Regions from separate parts of the Gilliamella sp. ESL0250 genome, predicted to be linked through region 1. Evidence: riboswitches for the same ligand, from Rfam matches in the RefSeq annotation. Region 1 holds a riboswitch; the other holds the start of a gene.
The links. A riboswitch is a leader RNA that binds a small molecule or an ion and turns the genes downstream of it on or off. The one in region 1 is predicted to bind thiamine pyrophosphate.
Positions count from the first base shown of each region.

Region 2: another riboswitch for thiamine pyrophosphate. It lies ahead of thiM (hydroxyethylthiazole kinase); the one in region 1 lies ahead of thiB (thiamine ABC transporter substrate binding subunit).

Region 1 covers NZ_JAAEDV010000008.1:87,844-103,170, reverse strand. The annotation lists gene GYY69_RS07835 (putative DNA modification/repair radical SAM protein) at 1-180, shown strand, start outside; gene GYY69_RS07830 (TIGR03915 family putative DNA repair protein) at 184-999, shown strand; gene GYY69_RS07825 (MlaA family lipoprotein) at 1,119-1,877, opposite strand; tRNA gene GYY69_RS07820 (tRNA-Arg) at 2,004-2,075, shown strand; gene GYY69_RS07815 (hypothetical protein) at 2,492-2,995, shown strand; gene GYY69_RS07810 (hypothetical protein) at 3,062-3,268, shown strand; TPP riboswitch at 3,462-3,570, shown strand; gene thiB (thiamine ABC transporter substrate binding subunit) at 3,610-4,605, shown strand; gene thiP (thiamine/thiamine pyrophosphate ABC transporter permease) at 4,620-6,197, shown strand; gene thiQ (thiamine ABC transporter ATP-binding protein ThiQ) at 6,175-6,876, shown strand; gene dinB (DNA polymerase IV) at 7,473-8,528, shown strand; gene GYY69_RS07785 (6-phospho-beta-glucosidase) at 8,607-10,046, opposite strand; gene GYY69_RS07780 (glucose PTS transporter subunit IIA) at 10,060-11,949, opposite strand; gene GYY69_RS07775 (GntR family transcriptional regulator) at 12,126-12,830, shown strand; gene GYY69_RS07770 (type I restriction endonuclease subunit R) at 12,916-15,327, opposite strand, start outside.
Region 2 covers NZ_JAAEDV010000013.1:40,942-56,268, forward strand. The annotation lists gene thiD (bifunctional hydroxymethylpyrimidine kinase/phosphomethylpyrimidine kinase) at 1-774, opposite strand, end outside; gene thiE (thiamine phosphate synthase) at 786-1,427, opposite strand; gene thiM (hydroxyethylthiazole kinase) at 1,437-2,225, opposite strand; TPP riboswitch at 2,280-2,381, opposite strand; gene trkA (Trk system potassium transporter TrkA) at 2,421-3,782, opposite strand; gene trpS (tryptophan--tRNA ligase) at 3,891-4,886, opposite strand; gene GYY69_RS10415 (phosphoglycolate phosphatase) at 4,910-5,605, opposite strand; gene rpe (ribulose-phosphate 3-epimerase) at 5,598-6,275, opposite strand; gene GYY69_RS10425 (Dam family site-specific DNA-(adenine-N6)-methyltransferase) at 6,314-7,135, opposite strand; gene GYY69_RS10430 (SPOR domain-containing protein) at 7,184-8,014, opposite strand; gene aroK (shikimate kinase AroK) at 8,082-8,603, opposite strand; gene gutQ (arabinose-5-phosphate isomerase GutQ) at 8,790-9,752, opposite strand; gene GYY69_RS10445 (LysE family translocator) at 9,952-10,575, opposite strand; gene GYY69_RS10450 (LTA synthase family protein) at 10,585-12,027, opposite strand; gene GYY69_RS12880 (hypothetical protein) at 12,901-13,023, shown strand; gene GYY69_RS10455 (Maf family protein) at 13,051-13,632, opposite strand; gene GYY69_RS10460 (GNAT family N-acetyltransferase) at 13,634-14,038, opposite strand; gene GYY69_RS10465 (universal stress protein) at 14,172-14,600, shown strand.

The sequences.
Region 1 (15,327 bases):
GCGCTTAAACGCATTGGCGTTGTTTTAAAACGTGCACAATTTTTTGTTGTTTGTCATGAGATGAAAAAATTCAAATTACTCAATTCATCGGCCGAATATATCCGACTTACGTTGCAAGATCCGCCTTTGCTAGAAGATAAACAGACAAATATTCCACAGCAATTAGTGATGGGTTGGTAAAACATGTTAGCGTTTTATTATGATAAGAGCTTTGAAAGCTTGCTTTGTGCTGTGTTTGATGCTTTTAAATTCAAAAAAATGCCTGAATGCTTATTAACCACAGGGCAGGTCGAACCGTTGTTAGTGTCTGATAGGCATCATGTCGAATTTTGCGATGTAAAATATGAACGAGTACGCGTAGCATTAATTAACAAGATTAGCAAAGTTGCGCTTCGTCATTTGATGTATGTTTGGCTATCGGAATTGCCTGAAAGTGATTTAATCGTTTTTCGTTACATTTGTAAGGTATTTAAATCCTCTAAATCAATCGAAACTGATTTTGCCGATCAAGATGTGTTAACTGTGCATGATATTGCTAAAAAAGTGAGCCGAGAACGGCATCGTGTGATGCAATTTGTACGCTTTAATGCTATTAATAATCCTGTTAAAGGTGTTGTTGAGCGTAACGATAGGGATGATAAAATTTATTTTTCGATTATTGCACCTATTTATAATGTTTTGCCGTTGGTGCTTAAATTTTTTAAAGAGCGCTTTGCCGATCAAAAATGGGCAATATATGACGAAAAGCGTGAATATGGTTATATTTATAATTTACACAGTATTGAACCAGTTTCGCTTATTAATAAAGATGATTTGATTATCAACAGCCAAGTTAATCAACATTATCTAACCGAAGACGAAGCATTATTTCAAACCATGTGGTTACGCTATTGCAATGCGTTAACCATCAAAGAACGCATCAATCCTAAATTACAACGGCAACAAATGCCAAGCCGATTTTGGCATTATCTGCCAGAAATGAAACCAATATTGAAATAGATAGGCAAATAAAAGTGACTAATTAGCGTCATCATAAATAAAAGACCATAAATAAACCGCCAATTAATGGCGGTTTATTTATTAGCTCGATTTAACACAACAGCATAATTTAATTAAAGCTATTGTGAATCGATATCATTAATAACATCATTAATCGATTCTTCACGTTGCTTTTGCTTGCTTTCGTCCACTTTACCACCCGATGCTACAAAGTCATTACGTTGGAAGTAAGCGTTACGCATAAAGTTATAAGGGTCATCGCTATTTTTAATTAAATCTTCATACTCAATCGCCACTGCACGCGCTTCAATACCGTCAAATGCACCACGCACTAACGCCCACTGCCAATCTAACCAAACAAGCGGTGGATAAAGAGAGTCAACTACGCTACCACCTTCGTTTCTTAACGTTGCTGAACCATAAAACGGTAGCACAACATAAGGACCATAAGGCACTTCGTAATGACCTAAAACATCACCAAAACTCCGTTTGCCACCTTTTTGTAATTGAGGATCTGACATGCTAGCAACATCCATCAAACCCGCAAAACCGAAAACGGTATTTAAAAAGAATCGTGCTAAATGCGTGCCAGCTTTATGAACATCGCCTTGTAATAAGTTGTTCACCATTGAAGCGGGTTCAGAAAGGTTAGAGGAAAAGTTAACCACACCTGTACGAACAGGGGAAGGGACGTAATCTTTCCAAGCGACTGCCGTAGGACGCAAAATATAAGGATCAAGCGCATAGTAGTTAACATTAAACATGGTTTTGTTAAAGCCAGATAACGGATCACTATAGGAATTGTTTTCGGACTGATAAGAGGCGCAACCTGTGAGCGCCATTACCGAAAACATCATACCAACTATTCGTTTTTTCATAGTATCTTTGATTAAAAGTAATAAGGTTAAAGATGATGCGATTGTATCATGATTACTAAAAATAGAAAATTTTTCGTTATTTAAATGGCATTATCTTTTCAAATTTATTAGAATAAGTACTCCAATGACCTCATAGTTAAATGGATATAACAAGCCCCTCCTAAGGGCTAGTTGCAGGTTCGATTCCTGCTGGGGTCAAGATTAGTTAGAAGTGCACAATTAATTTTTATATATTGGTTTATAATGAGTTTTGATAAGTTGGATTAAAAACAATAAAGTCAAAATTCTACTCAACTATTTCTTAGTGGTTAAATTTACGCATTACTAAAAAATCTAAAATCCAGCTAACCCTTTTTTTATCAATAAATAAAAATAAATAAAAACAATAAATTAAAAGCAACCTATAAAAAAGGGTTTTGTAAAACAAAAATCCTATTTGCCTTTTGCGAAATGGGATTATAGTATATTGGCTTCACCTCCGTGTAGGCGGTTTAAGACCAGTTTTTACACTTTACTCGTTTATATCCTCGAAGTTATCCCTCAAATTATTATTGAAATCATTCTCAAAAATCCTATTGGCGTTGATTCTGTTATTATTGCCGTATTAATGGAATTTGCAGGCATTAACCAGTAAAAATGTCCGAGTGGTTAATCGTAGTGATGCAATAATATTACCACCATCACCTATTATCAAATTTGTCAGACCTAACCTGAATTACGGCAAAAATACACAAGTTGGACCTGCTGACATATGGCATCCAAACAAAGGATTTTTTACGCAATCAGTCAACCCTGAATCATACGCCCTCAATTTTCCGACCACGGGAGCTAATGGATTATATTTTGATTTAGACATAGAGGGGATTGATCCAATTGAATTGACATGGGAGCTAGTTACGCATGAGGGGATCACCGCTACTGTGACAAGGAAAACAACCAGTAGTTATTGGGATAGTTGGCTTGATGGTTCAGAAGATGTGGCGCGAGTTACCTTAACTGGTCCTAAACCAAACGACGATGACTATGACGTTCGGCACAGCCACCATCTAACTTATTCAGATCTAATTTATAAGCCAAATTTACCACAGACATTCGAGTTAGTGGGTAGAGATAGATAGGGTAATGAAGTCGTAACATATGGATTTGTATTACAGAAGTGGTTCTTGATCCGTAGCACCTCGGTAATGGTAGGAGTTGATGGGACTCCTACCCATACCGATTGGTATGATGATTTAGACTATCGACTTCCGCAAGTAAAAGACCTCACCAATGGGGTTTGTCGTAATAAAGCTCTAGATGAAGATGATTGTAATGGTGTCGTCGGGGCTACGCCGTCATCAAGGGTAATCATTACCAGAGCCGATAACAGGCAATTGAGCTCAAATTATTGATAGATTTAGAAGCAAATTTATACTGGTTTGTTTTTAAGCATTTAGAATGGTAAGGTGATTGGTTGTTTGAGAACAAAAAAATAATATAAAATCAATAAACTAATGGATGGTTTTTTTTAGGCTATTACCGATCTTTATCATTTTCGTTATTTACAGTTGTTTACAATCCTTATTCCAACCACTACACTAGCCCATGTTCTCAACGGGGTGCCCAGTAGGGCTGAGAATGTTAGATAGACTAACGTAACCCGTCGAACCTGAACTGGATCATGCCAGCGGAGGGATTTGAGTTATTGTACTTGCTCAAACCTTTTGTCTTTTTTGGCTATTTTGGAGGCAAAATGTTTTGTAAAAAATTGTTATTATTTTTGGTCTTTTCTATTCCTTTCATGGCAAATGCTGCTGATGTAAAGCCTACCTTAACGGTTTATAGTTATAACTCTTTTATTTCAGAGTGGGGGCCTGGGCAAGAGATTGAAAAGGGGTTTGAAGCGCAGTGCGATTGCCAACTTGAAATTGTTGCATTAGGCGATGGCGTAGCGGTTTTAAATCGAATTCGCCTTGAGGGTGATAGAACCAATGCCGATGTGATCTTAGGGTTAGACAATAACCTTTTAGATCAAGCCAAACAGGCGGGTATTGTTATTCCTCATCAAATTAGTAAGCCCAATAATTTAAATACCGATTGGTGGGATAGTGATTTTATGCCTTATGATTTTGGTTATTTTGCATTTATTTATAATCAACAAAAAATCAATCATCCACCACGGAGTATGCATGAGCTAGTTGATAATCAAGCCAACTGGAATATTATTTATGAAGATCCAAGAACCAGCACCCCAGGGTTAGGTTTATTATTTTGGGTGAAGAAGATATACGGTAATGATGCAGCATCTGCTTGGCAAAAAATAGCTAACAATACTGTGACTGTGACCAAAGGTTGGAGCGAATCTTATGGTTTATTTTTGAAAGGTGAGGCCGATTTTGTGCTTAGTTATAGCACTTCACCTGTTGCGCATATTATGAATGATAATGATCATCGTTATGCTGCGGCTATTTTTGATGAAGGCCATTACCGCCAAGTCGAAGTTGCGGGCATCACTAAGTACAGTCAGCAACCGGAGCTTGCACGTTCATTTTTGCGATATTTATTAACCCCTGAGGTACAGCGCCAATTTGCTGAAAAAAATTTCATGTATCCGATTATTAACATTCCATTACCCGAAGCTTTTCAGCAAATTAAGCCAGTCAATAAAGCACTTGAGTTTGATGCCAAGCAAGTTGAACAGAATCAAAAAGCGTGGGTACGTGAATGGAAATCCACCATTAGTAAGTAGTTTTATTTAGCCTAATGTTGAAATTAAGAACATTACTTCCTGGTTTTAGCGCTGCAAGCTTCATCTTAATTGTATTAGGCACAGCGCTATGTGCACTTTTCTTGGTCGCTATCCAGTCAAATAATTTAACTGTCTATTTTGATAGTTATTTAATGCATTTGATTTGGATAACAGTATTTCAAGCAACACTATCGACATTATTATCTATTTTATCGGCAATAGTAATGGCGAAAGCTTTATCAATGGTCAATTTTTGGGGTAAACGGTTATTGTTACGCATAATGCTTATTACCTTTATTTTACCCACACTCGTTGTTGTGACGGGGTTATTGTCTGTTTATGGGAAACATGGCTTATTGGCTGAGGTTTTCGATTATTTGGGATTGCCATTTATTACCTCTATTTATGGCTTGAAAGGTATATTACTTGCGCATGTGTTTCTTAATTTTCCGTATGCTTGTTGTTTATTTTACCAAACGTTAAATAACGTACCTGTCGCACACAAACAGTTAGCGACGCAGTTAAATTTTTCGAGTTTTACTTATTTTAAATTGGTTGAATGGCCACTACTACGTCGGCAATTGTTCCCGATGGCATCGCTTATTTTTATGCTTTGTTTTTCAAGTTTTGCCATAGTATTAACGCTTGGAGGTGGACCAAAATATTCCACAATTGAAGTGGCTATTTATCAATCTATTCGTGAGTTTGATTTGATGCAAGCTGTATTTTTAGCCTGTTTGCAGTTAGTTTGTTGCGTTAGTTTTATGCGGTTGATGCAAAAAACAAATTATAATAAAAGACTTAGTGTGAACTACGTTAGGCAAAATTATTGTGTGCCAGTTTCGTTTCACTTAGTGTTGTTGAGTATGGTGATTATTATTATTGGTGGGCTATTTATTGTTTTACCCATCATTACGATACTTATTGAAGGGATTTATTTTTTTAAATGGTCATTTTTAACGGCCACTTTTCAACATGCTGTTATGTTTTCGGTATTAATTGCTTTGGGATCGGCAATGATTGCTATGCTACTTGCTTTATTATTACTTTATACCAACAGCCGCCTATTGATTAATCAGCAAACACAGTGGAGCAATCGATTAATGTTGGTTGGATCGCTGATTTTAATTATTCCTAGTATGGCACTAGCGTCAGGTATGTTTTTAATGTTATTTCCGTACGCGTATAGTTCTGTGCTTGTGTGTGGCTTAATTATGTTGTGTAATGGTTTTATGGCATTGCCCTTTTTATTAAAAAATCTTGCAGCGCCAATGTATGATGTGACATCACGTTACTGGCAATTAAGTCAATCACTAAATATTGATGGTTTGTTGCATTTTTATTTGATCGAATACAAAGCGCTAAAAAAATTAATCATTCAGAGCTTTGCTTTTTCAGCCATATTATCGTTAGGTGATTTTGGTATTATTGCGTTATTTGGTGGGCAGTCAGTCATTACGTTACCCTACTATTTATATGAGCAAATATCGCATTATTATTATCAAGAAAGTACCGTAACTGCTGCATTATTGTTAATATTATCTTTTAGTTTGTTGGTTGTGATAGATTATGATCGAACTGAATCACATTAATTATCAATATGATAATTTTAAAGTACATTTTGATATTGAGATAGCAGCAAAAGAACGCGTCGTTATTGTTGGGCCTAGTGGTGCAGGTAAAAGTACTTTATTAAATTTAATTGCTGGATTTATTCATCCAAAATCGGGCGATATCATTCTTAATAAACAATACGCAAATAACTTACTTCCTGGCAAACGCCCTGTATCAATGTTGTTTCAAGATAACAATTTATTTAGTCACTTAACCGTTGAACAAAACATCGCTTTAGGGCTTAAACCATCATTAAAGTTAACGGTAACTGAGCAACAGACTATTTGTGACATTTTAATTCAAGTGGGACTGGATGGATTTGGCAAACGATATCCAGAACAGTTATCAGGTGGGCAACGGCAGCGAGTGGCACTTGCGCGTTGTTTAATTCAACATCGGCCTATTTTATTATTGGATGAGCCTTTTTCAGCGCTTGATCAAGCTCTACGTTATGAAATGTTAGCATTAGTTAATCAAATTTGTGATAAATTTAGTTTAACCTTAATGATGGTATCGCATTATCTTGATGATTCGCTCAGTTATTTTTCGCGTTGTTTGGTCGTGGATAATGGGCAGATTGTTTTTAACGGGATGCCAACAGAGTTAAAACAACCAGAAAATAATCGCATTGCGAAAATATTGGGTTTTAATTTTTAATAAAAAGTGAGATTTAAACACTAAATAAAGCGCTTTGTCTATTCGTCTGTAATGCTTTAAAAAACACCGATTAATCGAAGAAATCATGATTTAATTTGCAGACATGTTTATTAATACTGAGTTATTAATAGTTTTGATCTTTAAATTAAAAAGCTTAAAGTATAAGATTTTATTACCCTCTTAAACGTATATGATTTGCAATTGCCAATAATAACAGCGATTAATATTTACACAAAATATAAAGTACCATTTAAAACGATATATATGATGCCATTTATGCTTTGCAATCACCAATATGGAAGGCAACGCATCCGAATCATTATCAACATTATGTGGATCGCAAATTTAGTACGCAAGATTTGATTCACACATGGTCTGATTTAGCAGGGTTAAGCGATAACTTATATTTTTCTGAAAAAGCATTGTTAATCCTAATTATCATCAATCAACGCGCTCGATTGGTGACCCTTATGATAAAAATGGTTTAATTGATTTCGATAAATTGGCTAAGTAACCGCAAAGATTATTTACACAACAGTTTAAGTTATGGTATTGTATATTTATACAGTTGTATTTTAAGTGTTGTAAAACCGTTTATGCGAAAAATTATTCATGTGGATATGGATTGTTTTTATGCCGCCGTTGAAATGAGAGACAATCCCCGTTATCGCAATCTGCCTATTGCGGTGGGGGGCGATCCGCGTAAACGCGGTGTGGTTGCTACTGCCAATTATTTAGCTCGTCAATATGGTATACACAGTGCTATGTCAATGGCACAAGCTATTAAACTGTGCCCTAATCTTAAAATTATACCCGGTAGGCATGCGGTATATAAAGAAGTGTCAAAACAGATCCACCAAATTTTTAGGCGCTATACTGAATCTATCGAGGCACTATCGCTCGACGAGGCTTACCTTGATGTGACTGATTGCAAGCTCTGCTATGGATCTGCTACCTTAATTGCTCAAGATATCCGTCACGCTATTTACAACGAACTTGAATTAACGGCATCAGCGGGTGTTGCTCCCCTTAAGTTTCTTGCCAAAATAGCTTCAGATATGAACAAACCTAATGGTCAATATGTGATAACACCCGATGAAGTCGATAGCTTTATTGAGCGGCTTCCCCTAAAAAAAATTCCGGGAGTGGGTAAAGTCACTGAAAAAAAACTCGCCCAATTAGGGCTGTTTACATGTAACGATGTCGTTAATTATGATGTGACTAAATTGCTTAACCAATTTGGGAAATTTGGGCGAATATTGCATGAACGATGTCAAGGTATTGATGATCGCGAAGTGTGTAACGACAGGCAACGTAAGTCGGTTGGGGTCGAGCGCACCTTAACAGATGATATTCATAGTTGGGATGAATGTTTATTGCAGTTTGAACCATTATTTGAAGAAATGGAAAAACGATTAAGTAAAGTGCGTGCTGACCTGTCGATTGCTCGGCAAGGTGTCAAATTTAAATTTGACGATTTTCAGCTGACAACACAAGAGCATGTATGGTCTAAATTAGATAAAGCCGATTTGATTGAACAAGCACATAAAGTTTGGTTAGAACGGCGTAATGGTCGCGGTGTTCGGTTAATTGGTTTTCATGTAACGTTAATTGATCCACAAGTTGAAAAACAGTTAATTTTTCCGTTTTAGGTCTTTTTCGTCATAAAAAATGAGGATGCAGGCAAAACCTAAACGCATCCTCTTAATAAAATTTCTGTTAACTGATAATTATGATTTTAAACTTGCACCGTTGGTGCTAATCACTTGTTTATACCATTCAAAAGAATCTTTTTTATAACGCTTCATGCTACCGTTACCAGCATTGTCACGGTCAACATAAATCACGCCATAACGTTTTTTCATTTCGCCAGTGGTGAATGATACGACATCAATAATTCCCCATGCGGTATAGCCAATCACATCAACGCCATCATAATCCATGGCGGTTTGCATGGCTTTAATGTGTGCACCTAGATATTCAATACGTGGTTTGTCGTGCACTTGATTGCCGTTTTCAAGTTCATCAATTGCTCCAAAACCATTTTCCACAATAAATAGTGGTAATTGATAACGATCATACAAACGATTGAGTGTATAACGTAAACCTTCAGGGTCAATTGGCCAGCCCCAATCACTGCTTTTGATATAAGGATTTTCAACCGCATTAGGTAGTGCACCGTTAACGATGTTATCGCGATTGTCATTTTTGGCATCCGCTTTCACAACGGTTGACATATAGTAGCTAAAACCAATGTAATCAACCGTACCTTTTTTCAAATAAACTAAATCTTCTTCGGTGATATCTAGCTTATAGCCTTCACGCTCAAACTCTTTCAAAGCATAAGCAGGGTAATAACCACGAACGTGAACATCAGGGAAGAAGAAGCGTTGATGCATAGCAATTTCTGATGCCATCATATCTTCAGGGTTACAAGAATATGGATAAATTGGCACATGTGACACCATACAACCAATTTGAAAATCTGGATTGATTTTTTTACCAGCAATCACAGCCTTAGCACTGGCTAATAGTTCATAGTGAGCAACTTGATACAGGACTTCTTGCGGATTTTCACCCGGCTTAACTTGTACGCCCGAGTTCGTCCAAAAGAAGATAGGGTTACTGGTGTCCATTTGATTATTGATTTCGTTAAATGTCATCCAGTATTTGACTTTATTTTTATAACGCTCAAAACACGCAGTGGCAAAACGTTCAAAAAATTCAACTGTTTTACGGTTTCTGAAACCACCATACTGGCGAGCAATATGTAACGGCATTTCAAAATGCGATAAGGTGATAACAGGTTCAATACCGTGAGCAATTAACTCATCAAAAACGTTATCATAAAAGCGAAGTCCTTCTTCGTTTGGTTCAAGCTCATCACCTTTTGGAAAAATTCGAGTCCAGGCGATTGAGGTGCGTAAACATTTAAGACCTAATTCGGCAAAAAGTTTGATATCGTCTTTATAATGATGATAGAAATCAATCGCGGTATGATTTGGATAAAATTTACCCGCTTCGATATCTTGGGTGATTTGTCTTGCAACGCCATGAGCGCCTGCGGTCATAACATCAACCACGCTTGGTCCTTTACCGCCTTCGTTCCAGCCACCTTCAAATTGGTGAGCGGCTAAAGCACCGCCCCATAAAAATGGTTTTTTAGTCATTTTTGATTCCTTGTTATTGCTTAATTTTAAATATGATATCATCAACGGTCACTTCTGTTTTATCAGTTAATGAAATGAATTGGTATTGATCGGTATTAACAATAATAATTGGAGTGATTAACGGGTAACCCGCTTGCTTAATTGCCTCAGGATTGAAGCTGATGAGTAAATCACCTTTTTTCACTTTTTGGTGTAATTCAACGTGATATGCAAACTCGTTATTAGTCAAATTAACCGTATCAATCCCCACATGAATTAGTAACTCAACGCCGTTATCTAATGTTAACCCAATGGCATGTTTAGAATTTTCAAATACCGCAGTTACCTCGGCATCAAAAGGTGCATAAACGTGATTATCAGTAGGTTCAATTGCAATCCCTTCGCCCATCAGTTTTTGTGAAAAAGCAGGATCGGGCACTTCACTTAGTGGTAAAGCATGTCCTGTCATTGGACTGGTAATATCAACTTCATCAAGAAGAATTTTAGGATTATCATCTTGGTTATTGATAATCTCTTGGTTATTAACTGTATCTTGTATGGTTTCGCCAGTGCCCAAAATTTGGATCAAAACTACAGGTCCAAAAAAAGCAATAAGCGCACCAATTAAGACACCAGTAAATGAATCTGGATTATTAGGGCTAATCGCATTGACGATAGTTAAAGGGCCTGGCAAACCAGCGTAAGCAACATAGTGAGGTGCAACAAATCCAGCCACAATACCACCACAAGCAGCCGAGATACAACCATAAATAAATGGCTTTTTAAAACGTAAGTTAACGCCATAAATAGCAGGTTCGGTTATACCAAATAAGCCAGTGATAAAAGCGGATAACGAAATGCCTTTCATCTCTTGTGTTTTGGTTTTTAAATAAAAACCAAATGCTGCCCCGACTTGACCAATAACGGCAATGGTTTGAAACGCTTGGAAAGAGTCTTGACCATACTGTTTAAAGTTTTCAACGATAACAGGTGTGATCCCCCAATGCACGCCAAAAATAACAAAGACTTGCCAAACGGCTCCGATAATCCCACCAGCTATTGAAGGTGCTAGACTGACAAACCAATTATAGCCATTGGCAATGTATTGTGCACCATTTGCGGTTAATGGACCAACAACAAGTAATGTTAAAGGTACCATAATGACAAGACTAAATAATGGCAATAGAACCGGTTTTATAATGCTGTGCAGGCGAGGTTCTAAGAAGCGTTCTAAATAAGAGAGTAGCCAAACTAAAAATAGCGGTGGTAAAACAGTTGAGGCATAGGTGGTTTTCGATAGCGCAATGCCAAATAGATCAATTTCTTGCCCCTCGCTTATTAGTTTTGCAAACTCAGTCCATGTCGGCGATAACAGCGCTGCACAGCAAGCAACTGCGATATAAAGGTTGCAACGGAAATGCTGTGAAGCGGTAATGGCAATAAAGATAGGTAAAAAGACAAAAGGGGCCCAAGAGATGAAATTGAATACCTCAAAGGTGCCAGTTTTTTCTAATTCAGGGCATGCCAATTTAAGTAAAATCAAGATGCCTTGCAAAATCCCAGATGCCGCTAAAATATAAACAAAAGGGGCAAATACGGCAGACATGGTTGCAATGATGCGATTTAATATATTGCTATCATTTCCGGCTTCAATTTTGTTATCAATATTAACTAGTTGAGTAAAAGCGTTATAAACTTTATCAACATGCGTACCAATAACCACTTGGATTTGTCCACCTTTTTCAACAACGGTAATCACGCCCGGCAATTTAGCAATGTTTTCTTTTGCGTGATCTGGTGTATGTTGGGTAACAAGGCGAAGACGCGTTGCACAGCGAGAAACGGTGACAATATTCTTTTCACCGCCTAACTCATTTAAAATATCAACGGCTAGTTTGTTATAATCTCTAATTTTTGATGACATCCATAATACTCCTAAAAGCAATTTAGTAAGGTTATCTTATAGACAATTTCAAAATTGTTAATGACCAATTATATTGTTTGTGATCTAGATCGACTTTTTATATCATTTAATTTAAAAGTTAACCTAATCTGTATAAAATAATAGTTAAATTACTTACTCAATAAAAAGATATATAAATGATTAAATATCAAGATGTTGCCAAAAAAATTAAACAGACGATCTATCAGCAGCAATTAGCTAAAGGCACTCAACTTGCCAATATTGAAGGATTGATTAATCAGTATCAGGTAAGTCGTAGCACAATTATTAAAGCGCTCAATTGTCTGGAACGACAAGGCGTTATTTATCAAGTGCAAGGCAGTGGCATTTTTGTTCGTGAACGCAAAAAAAGAGGTTACCTCAATTTTTTACAAAGTCATGGTTTTACCGTTGATTTAGAAGATGTTTATGGTTCATCGACAGTTTTTAATGTCGATATTATCAAGCCCTGTTCCAAAGTGAAAGAGAATCTACAATGTGATGATCAGGAAGAAGTTTATTTTATTAAACGACTACGTTACGTTGAAGGTAAATTATATGGCTTAGAGCAATCGTATTATCGCAAAAAGTTAATTTGTTATTTAAATAAAGAGATCGTTGAAAATTCAATTTTCAATTATATTCAAGAAAATTATAATATTAATATTGGTTTTTCTGATAAATATATGCAAGTGATAAAGCTTGATGCTGAAATGGCGCAATATTTAGGACTGCAAGCGGGAGAGCCAGCACTTTGTGTTGAAGAAATATTTTATACCTCGTCTGGTGAACCTTTTGATTTTTCAAAAATCATTTATCATTATGAACATGCAAGATTTTGTATACAAAATCACTCAAAGTAAGTTTGAGTGATGAGTTATTAGGAAGATGAATAGGAAGTCGATCATTCATCTTCCTTTAATTATTAGCGAATTTAACTGTTAACAATTAAATTTTACCACCAACGCCCTTAAATTTTTCAACCAATGCGGCGATTTTTTCAAAAACACGGCTCTTTTTAATTAAATATTGAGGATTAAGTGGACTCATTTTAGGTAGAATCTCGTTCAGCTCTGTGCCATTTTCAGTTGCATACTCTCGCTTTAACGACGAGGCAATATAGCGTTTTGTGGCTGCTTCGTTTAAATTTTCTTCTTCAATTAAGGTATTTAGTTCTACCTGTAACTCTTGCTGTGCATATAAGAAAAACACATCAATAATCGAGGCTTTATCTGGAATAGCATCAAGATCGGTTTGTTTTATAAATTCGACAACTAGCTCCTCTTTAGCGCGATTTTCTAAACTCGATCGAATTAATCGTTGAGCATCTTCGACAATGTCTTGTTTGGTTTTTTCTTGCTTATTTTGTTCATAAATTAACTCAAGAATATAATCCAGATTGATCTCTTGCGATTTTAATAGATCAATTTCGAAAACCACATCATCCCAGTCAAATCTTTGCTGATCTTGTTGATTGGCTTCTTTTTCTCGGCGTAGCCAATCACGAATATCATTATAAGTTGAACGATAATTTTGAATTGCGCGGTCAGTTGGTAGTTTAACTGCTTGCATTTTTTGCAGATCTTCATCAGTCACATAATGCTTGTTTTTAAACGCTAAAACCGCTTGCTCATCAGTCATATCTAATTGTTGGAAATCTTTTAATGCAACAAATTCATCATAATTTTGCAACACATTGTCAGCACGCAAGTATTCGCCAAATAATTTAACAAACGCTTTTTTATCTTTGTCGGTAATAATTTCGTCAGGACGTGGGAATTTGTCTTGCAATTCGGCAACGATAGCTAAATAGCCATGGTGTAATTCACCTGAACTTTTATCAGTAAAACCTTCCATGTATTCCTTAAAGCTTTTTTCTAACACCACTTCACGAGTATTACTTTTACCAAATGTTTTTATCGCATCAATGGTGGCTTGTTCTAAATCACGGAACGCCACAATATTGCCAAAGGTTTTAGTGGCATTATAGATACGATTGGTGCGTGAAAAGGCTTGAATTAATCCATGGTATCGCAGGTTTTTATCGACAAATAACGTATTGAGCGTTGGCGCATCAAAGCCAGTTAAGAACATGCCAACGACAATTAATAGATCGACTTCTTGATTTTTTACTTTTAAAGACAGATCACGATAATAGTTTTGAAATTGATCGCAACTAACATCAAAGTTAGTTTTAAACATCTGATTATAATCTGCTATCGCAGCAGCTAAAAACTCTTTGGCACTTTGATTTAAGGCATCGGTTTCAAAACTTTCATCGGCAAAATTACCCTGTGCATCTTGCTCTTCATTGGCAGAATAAGAAAATATCGTGGCTATTTTTAATGGCTGATTGGCATTTTTTTGTAATTTTTTGAATGATTCATAATAGAGTTTAGCCGCATCGACACTACTTACTGCAAACATGGCATTAAACCCTTTACCTTTGCCCATTAAGCGGTGGGTTTTTTGTTTAAAATTATTCAAAATATATTGTGTGATTTGCTCAATACGGTTTGGGTGGAGTAGTGCTTTTTTATTTTCAGCAGCGCTAAGTTTTTCAAGATTTTGTTCTTGCTCTATCGATTTAAAATTAGGGCGCACATCATTATAGTCAACTTTAAATTTTAGTACCTTTTCGTCACGAATTGCATCGGTTAATACATAAGCGTGCAGTTCACGACCAAAAACATCTGCCGTGGTTTGTGTTCCTTGCGCGTTATCAAACATAATCGGCGTGCCAGTAAAACCAAATTGGTAATACTTTTTAAATTTACGCTTTAAGTTTTTTTGCGCTTCGCCAAACTGAGAGCGGTGCGCTTCGTCAAAAATAAATACCACATGTTTATCATAGATTGCCAAACTATCGTCGCTTTTCATTAAATTATTAAGCTTTTGAATCGTTGTGACAATAATTTTATTATCGGTTTTCTCAATATTGCGTTTAAGCCCAGCGGTACTATTTGAGCCATTGACACTATCTTTTGAAAATTTTTGATACTCTTTCATGGTTTGATAATCCAGATCTTTACGATCCACCACAAAAAAGACTTTATCAATAAATTCCAGTTCGGTGGCTAACCGCGCCGTTTTAAAACTGGTTAATGTTTTGCCTGATCCTGTTGTGTGCCAAATAAAACCGCCACTTTGTAAGCTACTCCACTTTTTGGCATGATAAGCGCTAATGATTTGCCACAATATTCGCTCGGTGGCGGCAATTTGGTAAGGGCGCATAATTAACAATGTGTCATTCACATCAAGCACCGAATAAGTCAGTAACACATTTAACAGCGTTCGGCTGGCAAAAAAGGTAGCAGTAAAGTCTTTTAGATCTTTTATCGGTTCATTTTTAACATTTGC
Region 2 (15,327 bases), on a different contig from region 1:
GTGTGTTGGTCCAATTCCTTTCCCTATATTTAAATCGTTAGCATGACTAATTGCGCCATGTAGATAATTTTTGGCTTGGGCTATTGTGTCTGGTAAGCTGTTTTTAGGTAATAATGCGGCAATCGCTGCGGATAATGTGCAGCCTGTACCGTGGGTGTTTTTTGTTTGAATGCGTGGAGCGGTTATTTTAACTATGTTATTTTGAGTGATTAAATAATCAGGGCTTTCATTGCTGGGCAAATGTCCTCCTTTCATTAATACCGCTTTACAGCCTAACTTGAGTAATTCATGCCCTTGCTTTTGCATATCATCTTCGTTTTTTGCTTCGTCACAATCAAGTAGTGCAGCGGCTTCTGGTAGATTGGGAGTGATGATGGTTGCTAGGGGGAGTAAAAGTTCACGAATGGCTGTGATGGCGTCAGGTTTTAGTAGTGAATGTCCCCCTTTGGCGACCATGACGGTGTCTAAGACGATGATCGGGATTGGATTGGTTTTTAGCAGGTGGTGGACGGTTGTGACTATTTCTTTATTCATTAGCATTCCCATTTTTACGCTATCAATTTGAATATCTTGATAAAGCGTATTAAATTGGGCTTCAATAAATTCGGGCGAGATCGCTAATACCGCATCAACCCCTTGTGTGCTTTGTGCCGTTAGGGCCGTGATGACCGACATGCCATAGGCGCCAAGTACAGAAAAGGTTTTTAAATCGGCTTGAATACCTGCACCACCGCTAGGATCAGATCCTGCAATGGTCAATGCAATTGTTGTCATAATAGTATTTCCTATTTAACCTGCTTGATTTTATTAATAAGCGATAACGTTGCTTGTTGAATATCTTTTTTGCCACAAATAGCCGAAACTATCGCAACACCGTCAATGCCTGTTTGAATAACATTAGTTACATTTTTTTCATCAATGCCACCAATGGCAACAGCAGGGCGCTGCTTTAGTGCTACTAACTTGGTTAACTGTTCGATTCCCAGTGCTGCCGTTGCATCTTTTTTGGTTGTTGTTGGAAAGATAGGGCCAATACCAATATAATCAATTAGTTGCCAAGGAGTGGTATCAAGTTGTTGGCGATTAGATATTGAAAGCCCTAACCATTTATCTTTGCCGATGAGTTGGCGAGTGACATCGGCAGGTAAATCACTTTGTCCAATATGTACGCCATCGGCCTTAATTGCTAAAGCAATATCCACATGATCATTTATAAATAGCGGGACAGGCGTATCACTTAGTATTTCTTTCAATGCTAATGCTGCTTGATACCAATCTTTACCTGCTAGTTCTTTTTCTGATCTTAACTGTATAGCGGTTACGCCGTTTTTGACAGCAATTTTTGTTGTATTGACCATACCACTAATACCACCACAGAGTAGTGGATCGAGCACTAAATAAAGGGTTAAATCCAATTGTTTTTTCATCTTCTATCCTTATTCAAGTGATGGATTAAATAGTGAGAGTTGATCTAATAGAGATACTGCAAAGGTGCCTAATCCTTGCTGTTTATTGGCAAGTTCAGCGGCCTTTTTCATCATAAAACATGCCGAGGCGGTAGCAGATAAAATGTCAGGTGAATTGGCTATAAAGGCTGCTACCATGGCAGATAACGAACATCCTGTTCCAGTCACTTTTGTTAACGCTATATCACCACCTATTATGCTATAGATGATGTTGCCATCGGTGATGTAATCGATATCTCCTGTCATTGCAACGATAGTTTGATATTTTTGCGCAAGCTCTTGGGCAGCGGTTAAAGCTGATTGGGTTGAGTCTTGACCGTCAGGTCCTTTTGCCGATGAGTTTTGACCGTTTAGCGCTAATATTTCTGAGGCATTACCACGAATTACCGTTGGTTTTAACGACAATAATTGATATGCAAATTCAGTACGATAATTAAGCGCAGATCCTATAGCGACAGGATCGAGTACCCATGGGGTTTGTGTTTGCTGAGCTTTAGCTGCTGCTAATAACATACTTGTGGCTATGCTGCTGTGAATCGTGCCAATATTAATCAGTAAACTATCGGCAATGGTAACAAATGCCGCAACTTCTTGCTCGGCAATCACCATTGCCGGTGATGCACCAATAGCAAGTAGTACATTGGCGGTGAAATTTTGGACTACATCATTAGTTATGCAATGCACGAGTGGGCGTTGTTGTTTAATGTGATGGATAAAAGCGGTTGCTTGGTTGGTTTTGAATGATTTGACTGCTGGCATATTTCTTCCCTCCTTATATTTTATATATGTTGGGAAGAATTGACCAATTTAGTGAATTTATGGCTTAGACTTCCCTACGCTGGCATAATCCAGATCAGGTTCAACGGGTAAAATCTCAGTTTTTTGTTGAAACAAAAAACACCCCGAGTCAAAATTTATTTAATTATTATGAACTGATTATCTATTTTTAACAAGTTATTGTAATAATTTTTCAATGTCCGTAATTGCTTTTCTATCTGGCAAAAATATGATTAGATGATCATTGTCTTCTATCATTAAATCGGTATTAACGATAATGACATCTTCACCGCGCACTACAGCTCCAATGGTTGCACCAGAAGGCAGTTTTAAGCCATTAATATTTTTGCCAACGAGTTTTGATGTTTCACTACGACCAGTGGCAACAATTTCGACAATTTCGGATTCACCTTGCCTTAATGATACGACTTTAACAACGCCTGTTTGTCTTACATGACTTAACAGCTCTGAAATCGTAGCGTGTTGTGGTGAAATTGCAATATCAATCACACTATCATTAATCAGTTCAAGATAGGCTTGGCGTTGAATCAATACAATCACTTTTTTAGCTCCCATCCTTTTAGCAAGCATGGAGGACATGATATTGGATTCATCATCATTGGTAACAGCAATAAACAGATCAGTAAGTTCGACTTGTTCTTGTGAAAGTAATTCTTGATCTGATGATTCACCATGTAATACTGTTGTATTAACGAGTTGCTCAGCGATTAATTCGGCTCGCTCAGCATTTCGCTCAATTAATTTGACGTGATAGTCATTTTCTAAACGTTTTGCTAAAGCGACAGCCACGCCACCACCACCACTAATAATGATACGTTTATAGGGCTTTTCTAACCGTTGTAACTCACTGGTCACCGCTTTGATATTGACGGGTGGGGTTATAAAGTAGACCATATCACCGGCTTCAATAAGGGTGGAACCAAGCGGGCGGATAAAGCGATTTTTACGATAAATTGCCACGACACGAGCTTCAACATGTGGTAAATGCTCTTTAAGTCCAGATAATTCACTGCCAACTAACGCACCGCCATAATAGGCAGTCACAGCCACTAAACAGACACGATTACGATAAAAAGACGCAAATTGTAGCGAACCAGGATATTGTACTAATTGACTAATATGATTAGTGATAAGGTTTTCTGGGGCAATGATATGATCGATATTAATACAATCTTTATTGAACAGCGGGTAATTTTCGTCATTGTATTCAGGCGCTCGAATGCGTGCGACCTTTTGTGGGATTTTAAACATAACATGACCAATTTGGCAGGCCATCATATTGACTTCGTCAGAATTCGTTACAGCGACAAGCATATCCGCTGATTCAGCACCGGCATTTTCTAATACTTGAGGATAGGATGATTTCCCACAAATCACCTGTAAATCGAAACGTTCTTGTAGAGATTGTAATTTGTCATGGTTTTCATCAACCACAGTAACATCGTTTTGTTTTTCGGTAACGAGATATTCAGCAAGCGCACTACCTGTTTGTCCGGCACCAAGAATAATAATCTTCATAACTAACCTGTATAGTTAAATGGCTTTAATTGTTGCCAATTTATTTAGTCTATTAAAGCCATTGCATACTGTTTTATTTTTAGTAATAATCAATTATTGATTTGGCAATTATACAAAACCGATTGCATCATAAACTTTTTTCAAAGTTGGTTCGGCCTTTGAACGTGCTTTTTCGGCACCTTCTTGCATGATTGAAAACAGATAACTTTCGTCATCCCGGTACTGATGATACTTGGCTTGTAAAGTAGTTAGCATATCGATGACTTGCGTTGCAACTTCGGTTTTGAGATGGCCATACATTTTGCCTTCAAATTCTTTTTCAAGCTCGGCAATCGGTTTACCTGTCACGCCAGTTAAAATATCAAGTAGGTTTGAAACACCAGCTTTATTTTTTATGTCGTAACGTACCACTGGCGGTTCGTCAGAATCGGTCATCGCACGTTTGATTTTTTTCTCAATATCTTTAGGATTTTCGAGTAATCCAATCACATTATTGCGGTTTTCATCTGATTTAGACATTTTTTTAGTTGGCTCTTGCAGTGACATAACGCGGGCGCCCACTTTGGCAATAAATGGCTCAGGAACAGTAAATATATCGCCATAAAGTGCATTAAAGCGCATAGCAATATCACGCGATAATTCAAGATGTTGTTTTTGATCGTCGCCAACAGGTACTAAGTTGGCTTGATAAAGCAAAATATCGGCAGCCATCAGCACTGGATAATCAAACAAACCGGCATTAATGTTTTCAGAATGACGAGACGATTTATCTTTAAATTGAGTCATACGACTGAGCTCACCAAAATAGGTGTAACAATTTAATGCCCAGCCTAATTCGGTATGTGCTGGGACGTGTGATTGTACAAAAATAGTGCTCTTTTGGGGATCAATGCCGCAAGCTAAATAAAGCGCTAATGTATCTAATGTGGCTTTGCGTAGTTTGTCGGGATCTTGGCGTACAGTGATCGCATGTTGATTGACGATACAATAAACGCAATCATATTCACCTTGCAGAGCCACCCAATTTTTTAACGCACCTAAATAGTTGCCAAGTGTTAATTCTCCTGAAGGCTGAGCGCCACTAAATACAATCGGTTTACTCATAATTTGTTCCTAATTTATGCTAATTATTTTTTTGCATCAGCTTTTGGCTGAGGTAATAATGTTAATATGTCTTTAAAATCATCTAATAAAAAATCAGGGTTGCTGGTTGCGATCGAAATACCATAGTTATAGCCATAGCTTAAGGCGATGGTTGGACAGTTAGCATTTTGAGCGGCGGTAATATCATTTTTAGAATCGCCAACAAAAAGTAACTGATCACTAAACAATCCAAATGTAGCCATTACTTGATACAACGGCGCTGGGTGTGGTTTTAATTTAATCACATCACCACCACCAAGTACTAACGAAAAGTACTCTTTTATACCTAAGGAAGTCAGCAAGGCCGGTAAAAATTGAGCAGGTTTATTGGTCACTAATGCCAGCGGATAATGATTATCATGAAGCACTTTTAGGGTTTCTTTAACATTGGGAAACAGTTTCGTTTCTGCATCAATAACTTTATCATAATGCTGGTTAAATAGATTTTTAGCTTTTGCAAGTAGCTCAGTTGATGGATCAACTTGAATTGCTTGAAATACTCGCTCGAGCATGATATCAATACCATTACCGACAAAATTTTTGACTTGTTCATTGCTAATTGTCGGTAGATTCAGCTCTGCCAACATATTTTGTGTAGCCAGTGCCAGCCCCGGTACACTATCAACCAATGTACCATCTAAATCAAATGCGATTGCTTGAATATCTTTTAGTTTATTCATGTATAACTCCTGCTAACTCTTTACGCATGGCATCAATGACGGTTTTATAATCAGGCTGGCTAAATATGGCGGAGCCTGCAACAAACATATCGGCACCTGCTTTGGCTATTTCCGCAATATTTTCAACTTTTACGCCACCATCAACTTCTAAACGAATATCGCGCCCAGATTCAATAATACGCTGTTTGGTTTGTTGTAATTTCTTAATTGTGGAAGGTATAAACGATTGTCCTCCAAAACCTGGATTAACACTCATTAATAAAATAATATCAATTTTATCAATAATATAATCTAAACAATCAAGCGGTGTGGCAGGGTTAAGCACAATACCTGCCGTGCAGCCGTGATCTTTAATTAATTGTAAAGAGCGATCCAAATGAATAGTCGCTTCTGGGTGGATAGAGATATTGGTTGCGCCAGCTTTGGCAAAAGCGGTGATGAGTTCTTCAACCGGTGATACCATTAAATGGACGTCAATAGGTGCGGTAATGCCATAGTCTCGCAGTGCTTTACAAAACATAGCTCCCATGGTTAGATTTGGTACAAAATGGTTATCCATGACATCAAAATGGATAACATCAGCACCAGCATCAAGCACTTTTTGAGTGTCCTCACCAAGACGAGCAAAATCAGCTGATAATATTGATGGGGCAATAATAAATTTTTTCATAACCTACCTCTAATAACTCACCTTATATTCAAGCCTGATTATGACTTTTTATATAATGCTAAGATCTCGTCGATTTTTTTACGACCTTCACCTGCACAGCTAATTGAACGTCGCATTTCTGCTTGATAAAGATGACTTGCTTTACTATAAAGGCTCATTGTGTAATCAGTATAATGATTAGACACTAATACCGGTATATCTTTTTTATATGCCATGGTTTCAGCCAATTGTGACAAGTTTTTATGTTCTTCAAATCCAAAAATATTTGAATAATAAGCAGTAAAACCCGCTGATTCATTTGGAGATACATAGGGCGGATCACAATAAATGACCGAATTTTTTTTCGCTTTCTTCATCACCTCGTGATAAGGTGCGCAAATAAACTGTGCTTTTTGCGCTTTTTCCGCAAAAAAATAGAGTTCTTTTTCAGGAAAATAAACGGTCTTGTAACGCCCAAATGGTACGTTAAATAGTCCTTTGTTGTTATAACGACATAAGCCGTTATAACCATGCCGATTTAGATAGACAAATAATAGTGATCTAAAATACTGGTCTTGGCTGCGATTAAATACTTCTCGAAGCTGATAAAACGCTTCAGGTTGATTATTTTGAGCGACAAATAGCAATTTCAAGTCATGGATAAATTGATCAGGACTTGATTTTAGCAATTTGTATAATGAAATTAAATCATGATTAATATCCGCTAAAATATAACTTTTGTAGTTGGTATTCAAAAATACGGAACCAGCGCCGACAAAAGGTTCAATCAGTTGATCACCTTCTGGCAGATATTGTTTAATTGTTTCCACTAGCTCATATTTTCCTCCAGCCCATTTTAAAAAGGCTCGGTGCTTCTTCAACGGATGCTCCTATTTGTCGTTGATCGGATAAATAAACGATATTCTTTGCTATTTTGATGCTTTTTCTTTATTAATCGTTGCACCCGATTTAACCCATGGTTTGTCTTTTTGTAGTGCACTTGGTAAAGCCTTGATTGCTTTATGTGCTTCATCTACTGATGAATAGTTGCCTTTGATTAAAATAAACCATGAACCATCTTTATGTTTAGTTTCATAAATATGGTAATCCGTTATATTGTTTTGTTTAACGAATTTTTTTAAACCTTCAACTGATTTAGATGCACTAAGCTGAATGACATAACGATCATTTTTTATCTTAATGTTTTTTCCTAAATCACTATTTTCATCTTTACGACTAGCTGAGTTTTTATTATGGCTATTTTTTTTTGTATTGGTTGATTGTGTAATATTTGTATTACTAGACTTATTAGTATTAGCTCTGCTATTTAATATTGTCGCAGAATGACCATTTACTCTATAACCCCTATTTTGATTATTTGCTGATGAAGTTAGGCTATCATTTGTCTCATCATCGGATTCAAGTGGCTGTTGCATATTCGCTTGATTTAATGCATTGTCTGAAAGCACTTCCTCTATCGAATCAGCAATTCTAGTTTGATTTTCACTAATCCCAACATTATTGGTTTCTTCTGTTGAAGTGACACCATTAACCTCTGGTGGCGTTAATGGTGTTGCTTCTTTTTTACGAGCAGAATGAAAGATAATCAAGCTAAGCAATAAAAGCATCACAATTGCTAAACAAAAAATAATTAATTTTTTCTTTGGAAAATCTTTAAAAAGGTTTGGCAATTTTAATGAGAGCGTAGAGTCCTTACTAGGTTGTTCTGATATATAACGGTCATCTTTATCTACACGCATACTTACTCCTTAACCTATCAAAAGATTTATTGCTTTATGATTAGCCATTATCCCTAAAATAAATGACTTAAATCTGCTCTATTTTATCAATAATATAACTTGCAACACCTTTAGCACTTTGTTCATCGGTTTTAATTGTAATATCGGCAATTTCTTCGTAAAGTGGTTCGCGCTCACCGGCAAGCTCTTCGTAAAGCTCTCGAGGTGTGTTACCACCTTGTAATAAAGGTCGACGTTTATCTTTTTGTGTTCTTGCCATTTGTTTTTCAATGGTTGTTTCAAGATAGACAACAATTCCTCGAGCGGATAATCGATTGCGTGTCTCTTTAGATAAGACAGAACCTCCGCCAGTTGCAAGAACGACACCCTGTTTTTCAGTCAATTCATTAATGACTTTTTCTTCTCTGGCACGGAATCCGTCTTCCCCTTCTAGGTCAAAAATCCATGCAATATCGGCGCCGGTACGTTTTTCAATCTCTTGATCCGAGTCAAAAAAATCCATACCTAGTTGTTGTGCAATTTGTCGGCCTATTGTGCTTTTTCCTGCCCCCATAGGGCCAATTAGAAAGATATTTCGCTTTTCTGCCATTGTAGTTTCATCATCTATTAATTTTGGTTAAAATATACAACACAATATCAATTTGATGTGATTCAAAAAACCAAACCAGAATTCAATTGTGTAACTTTTCTTTGATCTCCGTCTAACGACAAAAATTTAGGACGGTAATTATCTCAATAGATAGCACCTTTTGGCAATAGGTATTTATCAATAGTTTTAGCTAATACCAGCTTGATGCAAATCATGGATGTTTAACGCGCCTACTAATTCACCTTCACTGTTAACCACTGGAGCGGCGGTAATATTATGATCATTAAATGATTTTAACGCTTCAACCGCTTTCCATTTTTCAGGGATGCGATGCCCTGGGCTGGTCATAACGTCCATAATGCTATCTTGTAATGTACCATTTTTTAATAATAATCGGCGTAGATCGCCATCGGTAAATACACCCGTTATTTTATTATTATCCTGACAGATTGCAACTAAACCTACACCTGTTCGACTTAATTCTAGCATGGCATCTAACACCGTTGCCGTTTGTGAAACTTTAGGAATTCGTTCGCCGGTTCGCATTACATCGCTCACATGATTGAGTAATTTGGCACCTAAGCTACCAGCAGGGTGAGAGCGTGCAAAATCTTCTTCTTTAAAGCCTCGTGCGCGCATGACAGCAATTGCTAGCGCATCGCCCATTAATAACGTGTTGGTTGAACTTGATGTTGGTGCAAGCCCCATTGGACATGCTTCTTTTTCAATTGAAATATCAAGAATGGCTTGGGCTGATTTAGCCAGCGGTGAATCTAATCCTCCAGTAATAGCAATAACGGGTACTTTCATTTCGGCAAGAATAGGTAAAATTAAATTAAATTCCTTGGCTCGGCCTGAGTAAGAAATTAAAACAGCTACATCGTTTGGTGTTACCATTCCTAAATCGCCATGCAAGGCTTCTGATGGATGCATAAAAAATGCTGGACTGCCTGTACTGGCTAATGAAGCCGCAATTTTTTTACCTATATGCCCAGACTTGCCAATACCTGAAACCACAACTTTACCTTTGGTGCTTAAAATAAGCTGACATGCGTTAACAAAATCGTTGCCTAGTCGATCTGGTAATTTTTGTGCTTCGTGTATCTCTAATTCAAGAAGCTCTCGACCATATTGTAATAATTTATCCATTTCAATTAGCCTATTGAATAAAAAAGTGAACGGTTAATCTATAATCGGTAAATAAAGGCAAAATGATTATAAAGCTAAATTAGTATCAGTTTAACAATTAACGGGGGAATATTCAAAGAAGAAAGCCTATTTGTAAAAAACTTTCAGGAAAGTATGCTTTTTAGTATGAATATCTATCCCTCCCTTAAACTTTAATCATTTAAACTCCCAAAATAACTTTAATTCCCAAGATAATTAAAATGATCCCAAGTAATTTATCAATTATAAATTGAATTCTAAAATAACGCCGTTGCACGCTTTGCGTTTGAAAAATAAACACCACAAAAGGCCACCAAAAAACGGCTTCAATCCCAATAATCATTGCAACGATAAGCTTATCCATCGTTGAGGATTCGGCATCAAGTACTTGAGTAAAAATAGCTAGAAAAAATAAGGTTGCTTTAGGATTAAGTAAATTACATAAAAATCCTTGTATAAAGGCTGATTTAGCCGAAATTGACGGTTTGTTTTGTTGCTTACCTATATAGGTCGTATTTGGTTTTGAGGTAATTAATGCCTTTATACCAAGCCATATTAGATAAGCAGCACCTGCATAACGTAAAGCATTATAAAGTAGCGGTGTGGTAGTGATGAGTACTGCAATGCCTGCAACACAGTAGCTCATATGAACTAAAATGGCTGTGATGACACCTAAACAGGTGAGTAAAGCCAATTTACGGTTATAACTCAAACTATTTTTTAGTATTAAAAAGAAATCAGGTCCAGGTGAAATCATTCCTAAAAAGCTGATTGTTATGACTAAAATGAATGTATCAGACGTCATTTTGTTTGCCTATTTGAACACTTGGGCTGAATTATTGATTGTTGCAATGGTGGATTTATTTTGTTCAATAAACTGTTTTTTATCAAAATTAGGCTCGGTTAAATAGTCTGTCAAAAATTTGGCGTTACTTTCAACTTGTGCGCCGTTTAAAATTAAACGCGGCAAATCTATTTGATAAATGGTTTGATCAGACGTTTTTTGTAGATCTTGTGTGCGTGCATTTGTTAATAAATAAAGTTTGCGCTCTTTTTTTGAAAGACGATTGATTGTTGGTGTGCCAGAACCCATCATTAAATGATCTGGAAAAATGTAAAATACCGTATTTTCCAATAATCCTTTATCTTTTAATTGTTGGATAAAAAGTCCTAAGTTATGATCTAACGAAGCTGCAACAAACGACATATTATCCGTCTTTGGTGAAATAACCGATCGCATTCTTTCATCAGCAAAACCATTTGGTGCATGGGTTGAAACAGTTGAAACAAACAAAGCAAAGGGTTTGTTTGTTTGGCGCATTTCGCTAATTTGTTTTTGTGCAACATCAAAAATATCTTTGTCATACAACCCAAAAGGTGCCGGTGGATATTGTCCAACATAGTTTTTTTCGGAAATAACTTGCATACCAAACAGCTCAGCAGTATGACCAATGCCAGCAAAATCAGGGCTTGCCATGACATAACGGGTTTGATATCCCGCTTGTTTAAGTACATCCCCCAAACTGACTAAGTTTGTTTTATCTGCACGCATTAATGGTGATGTGGTATAGCCGCCAATTAAAAAAGGCATACCGGTCATATAAGTGTACATTGATGCGGTAGTCCAAGTGCTACCAGAACTCATTGGCATATTAGCGAAAAAGGTATAATTTTGACGTAGTTGTCGTAAATTTGGCGTTATATCTTCAACATCAAAAAAGCCTTGTTCAAACGATTCCAAAGATAGCACAATAATATTTTTACCCTGATGGCTAACAAGCTGATTTTTGTTGGTATAGTTAGTCATATTGAGTGATTGTAACGCTTGTTCAAATGGCTTACGAGGTGCGCTCGTGACTTGATAGATTTCGTATAAACGGCTGAATGGGCCATTGTGATAACTAATTGATGCTATTGCTAAAAATGCTAATAACAAGCGGACTGCTAAATGACATTTGCGTTTGCACAAATCAGCGAGTTTTGTTAGCAAAAATATAAGGGTAAAAAAGACAACAATAACCAATACAGCTTGCAATTTAAAAATAAATAACCCTTCGATGATGTCATTAATGTTTAAATTTACATAAAACTGATAATCAATAAAGCCACCACTAAAGTAGATAGAAGTGAGCTCCATTACAATAAAAACCGTCAGCAAAGTTATGGTTAAAAGTTGCCATTTTTTCTGTTTAAAAAGCGAGGCAAAAACAATTGTAATAATAAAAAGGGGTAAAATAATTAATGTCGATAATGGCATACGATCTGTTACTCAATCTATTCAAAAATCAATTTTGCCAAAGTATATACTTAATACACAAAAAATAAAAATATCGGCTAATGTGTAGAAAAACACCGAGTTGTTTACGCTGCATGATTAAAATAATTTGCTAAAACTGCATAAGGCATTTTACCAAAAATCGCTTTATGCGTTTTTATTTAATTATGATTATTAATAAATAACTTAAGTTTTAATTTCCTATCTTTTGAACCGCTAAATATTTGCGGATAATGCCATATAACTATTAAGGGAAGTATTACGCTTTCTGCTTTTCCCCAGTTGTGTGAGTGAGTTTTTCATTTATATAAGAATTATCCCTTATTTTATTGGTGCAAAATTAGAGTAATTTTTGTAAAAAATATTCAGGATTCTATACCGTTTCATTGTAAAATTATTTTAAATTTAACTAGTTATAGATTTTAATCGATAAAGCATCAGGTTGCTTAAATGACTTGTTTAGCAAAGGTGTTTAGCCGCTATCAGTTACTGGTTTAAATAACATAACTAATTAATATTAAACAATATTTATTTAACAATTTTTTAAAACAGGTTAAATTTTACATTAAAACAGGGTATACTTTAAGGCAGCAATTCACTACCTAATTTAATGGCACTTGACTATATCCAATCACTCTTTTATCTAATCAAATGCCCAAATCAAACTAGCTTAAGTGAGGCAAAAAGTCTGCTTGAAAAAGCTAAAATAAGTCACCGACAAGATGCCTATCCTGTCATATGTCTGGTGGTGAAATGCGCCGTATTGCGATATTGTGAGCACTAATTTGTAGACCTCAAATAATTATTGCCGATGAGCCAACCAGTGATCTTGATGAAGAGAGTGCAACCGAGATTATGCAATTACTTACTCAAATTCATCAACAAGGTACAGCGTTATTGATTGTTGCTCATGATCATGATATTGCTGGTTATAGTCAAAAATTGATGAAAATATCAGCCGGACAGTTTGTTGATTGAGTTAGTAATTTATTAATTCAATTTATCCTATATTAACAGCGGATTGCAACCCATTTCGATCATAATTTTATTGAGTTTTAGTAATGGCAAGCCAACCAATGAATTAATATCATCGCCTTCTAGTTTATCAAACAGAGTAATGCCCAGTTCGTCACATTTAAAACTGCCTGCGCATTGTAGTGGCATCTCTTTAGCAATATAAGCATCAATTTCCGCATCGTTTAATGAACGAAAGGTCACTTTAAATGGTTCGCAAATGCTTGTTGATTGCATTGATTGCGTATTAATAACGGTCATTCCCGTATAAAAATAAAAGGCTTTACCACTGCTGTTTTTGAGTTGTGTGCGTGCGTTTTCAACAGTATGTGGTTTGCAAACGATTTGATTATCTAAGACACCAACTTGATCCGATCCGATAATTAAGCTATTCGGGTAGTCTGTCACTAATGATTGTGCTTTAAGTTTTGCTAGCCGAACCACCAATTGCTGAGCTGATTCGCCGACTAGCGGTGTTTCATCGCATATAGGTGGCACACAATCGAAAGGGATAGCTAATTTTTCAAGTATCTTTTTACGTGATGGTGAAGTCGAGGCTAATATGATTCTCATTTTAATTATCTCTTAAAATCCAAGCTGAAGGATGCGCATTAAAACCGATATGGGCATAATAATCAACTGCCTGTGGTGCAGCTAGTAGAGTAATTGAACATGATTTGTCAGTATTGTTTTTCACTTCTTTAATTAATTGCTTTCCGATGCCTTGTCGTTGATAATTTTCATCCACCGCGAGATCTGCCAAATAAGTGATATAAACAAAATCCGTTAAACAACGCGCAATGCCAATCAATTTATCATCATGCCAAGCAGTTACCACCAAATTAGCATTATCTAACATAGCTTGAAAGCGTACGGTATCGGTAAGTGGACGACGCTTGCCTAATGAACAATGACAATAAAGGGTGGTGGCTTGTTCGAGTGTCGGTTTGACATCAGAACGATAAATAATGCAATTCATGTTGATCTCCATCATAAAACGAATAAAAATAATTAAGGATTACATTTAAAATTAGTATCATACTAGCTAGGTAAAACCTATTCTAGTTTCGCTGAATATATAATCTAATCTATAACAAAGCAAGGAGGGGGTTATGTACAAAAAAATTTTAGTTCCTATCGATGTGCTTGAAGATGAATTAACTAAAAAAGTCATTCCACATGTAGAGTGCTTAGCCAGATTGTCTAATGCTGAAGTCATCTTTTTTCATGCCTTGCCTGTTTCATCGGCTATTATCAATGCTTATTCTTTTGGATTTGATGAATTTAAAGATCATGCAACAGTACAAACAGAACAATACCTCCATCAATTAATGGATTCGATTAATTTGCCGCATGAACATTTATCTTTTTCTATCGCATTTGGTCATCCAAGGGATGAAATCCTTGCATTAGCTGACGAAATCAAACCAGACTTAATTATTTTAGGATCACGCCGTCCTAATATTTCAACGCATCTTTTAGGATCGAATGCTGCTGGGGTGGTTCGTGGTGCTCAAACTTCGGTATTGGTGGTCAGATAGATTTTAGCTTATATGTTGAGTATGATTTTGGTTGTTATTTGCTGTTGTAATCTAAATTATTTTTAATCAGTATAGCTAGGCAAACGGGGGGAATGTACAGTAAAAATGACCCCCGTGAAAATGATTAAGTTTTTAATTTTTAGTCAATTAACGTTTAATGTTTAAAAAAAATAATCAACCAATTCACTTTATAAGGCGCTTATATCACTGCAAAAGAATTTCAATATGCTTTGAATTTTCAGGTGGTGAGTCGGTTATTAACGACGTTTGATGTTAATAGATAATTGAAAAAATAAATTAAATAAAAATATTAACTAAATTTTTGTGTGACTTTGGGTTGATATTTTATTAAGTTAGTATAAAACTCTGATATTTTTTAGTATTCAAAACCGAACTACAATAAAAAACACTAAAGCAGCCACGATGTTGATCCTTTTCTTTGATATAAATTAAAAAATTTTATAAAAGCTACATTTACAAAACCATGGCAACTTATTTATACTTTCCATAGATTTGATGAACAAAAAATTTCCATAAAATAAATATAGATTGTAATCAAGGATTGAAAGCATGCGAAGGAATAGCCGTTTGATGGCCTGTCATAAATTACAGGTAATTACAAAACAAAAACTATCCGTTTTAAGTTTTTCTAATTCGCAAATATTTTGCGATTGCCATTGCTCAAAATCAAGGTTTCTATCTTTCCTTATCAGACGACAATTTATCG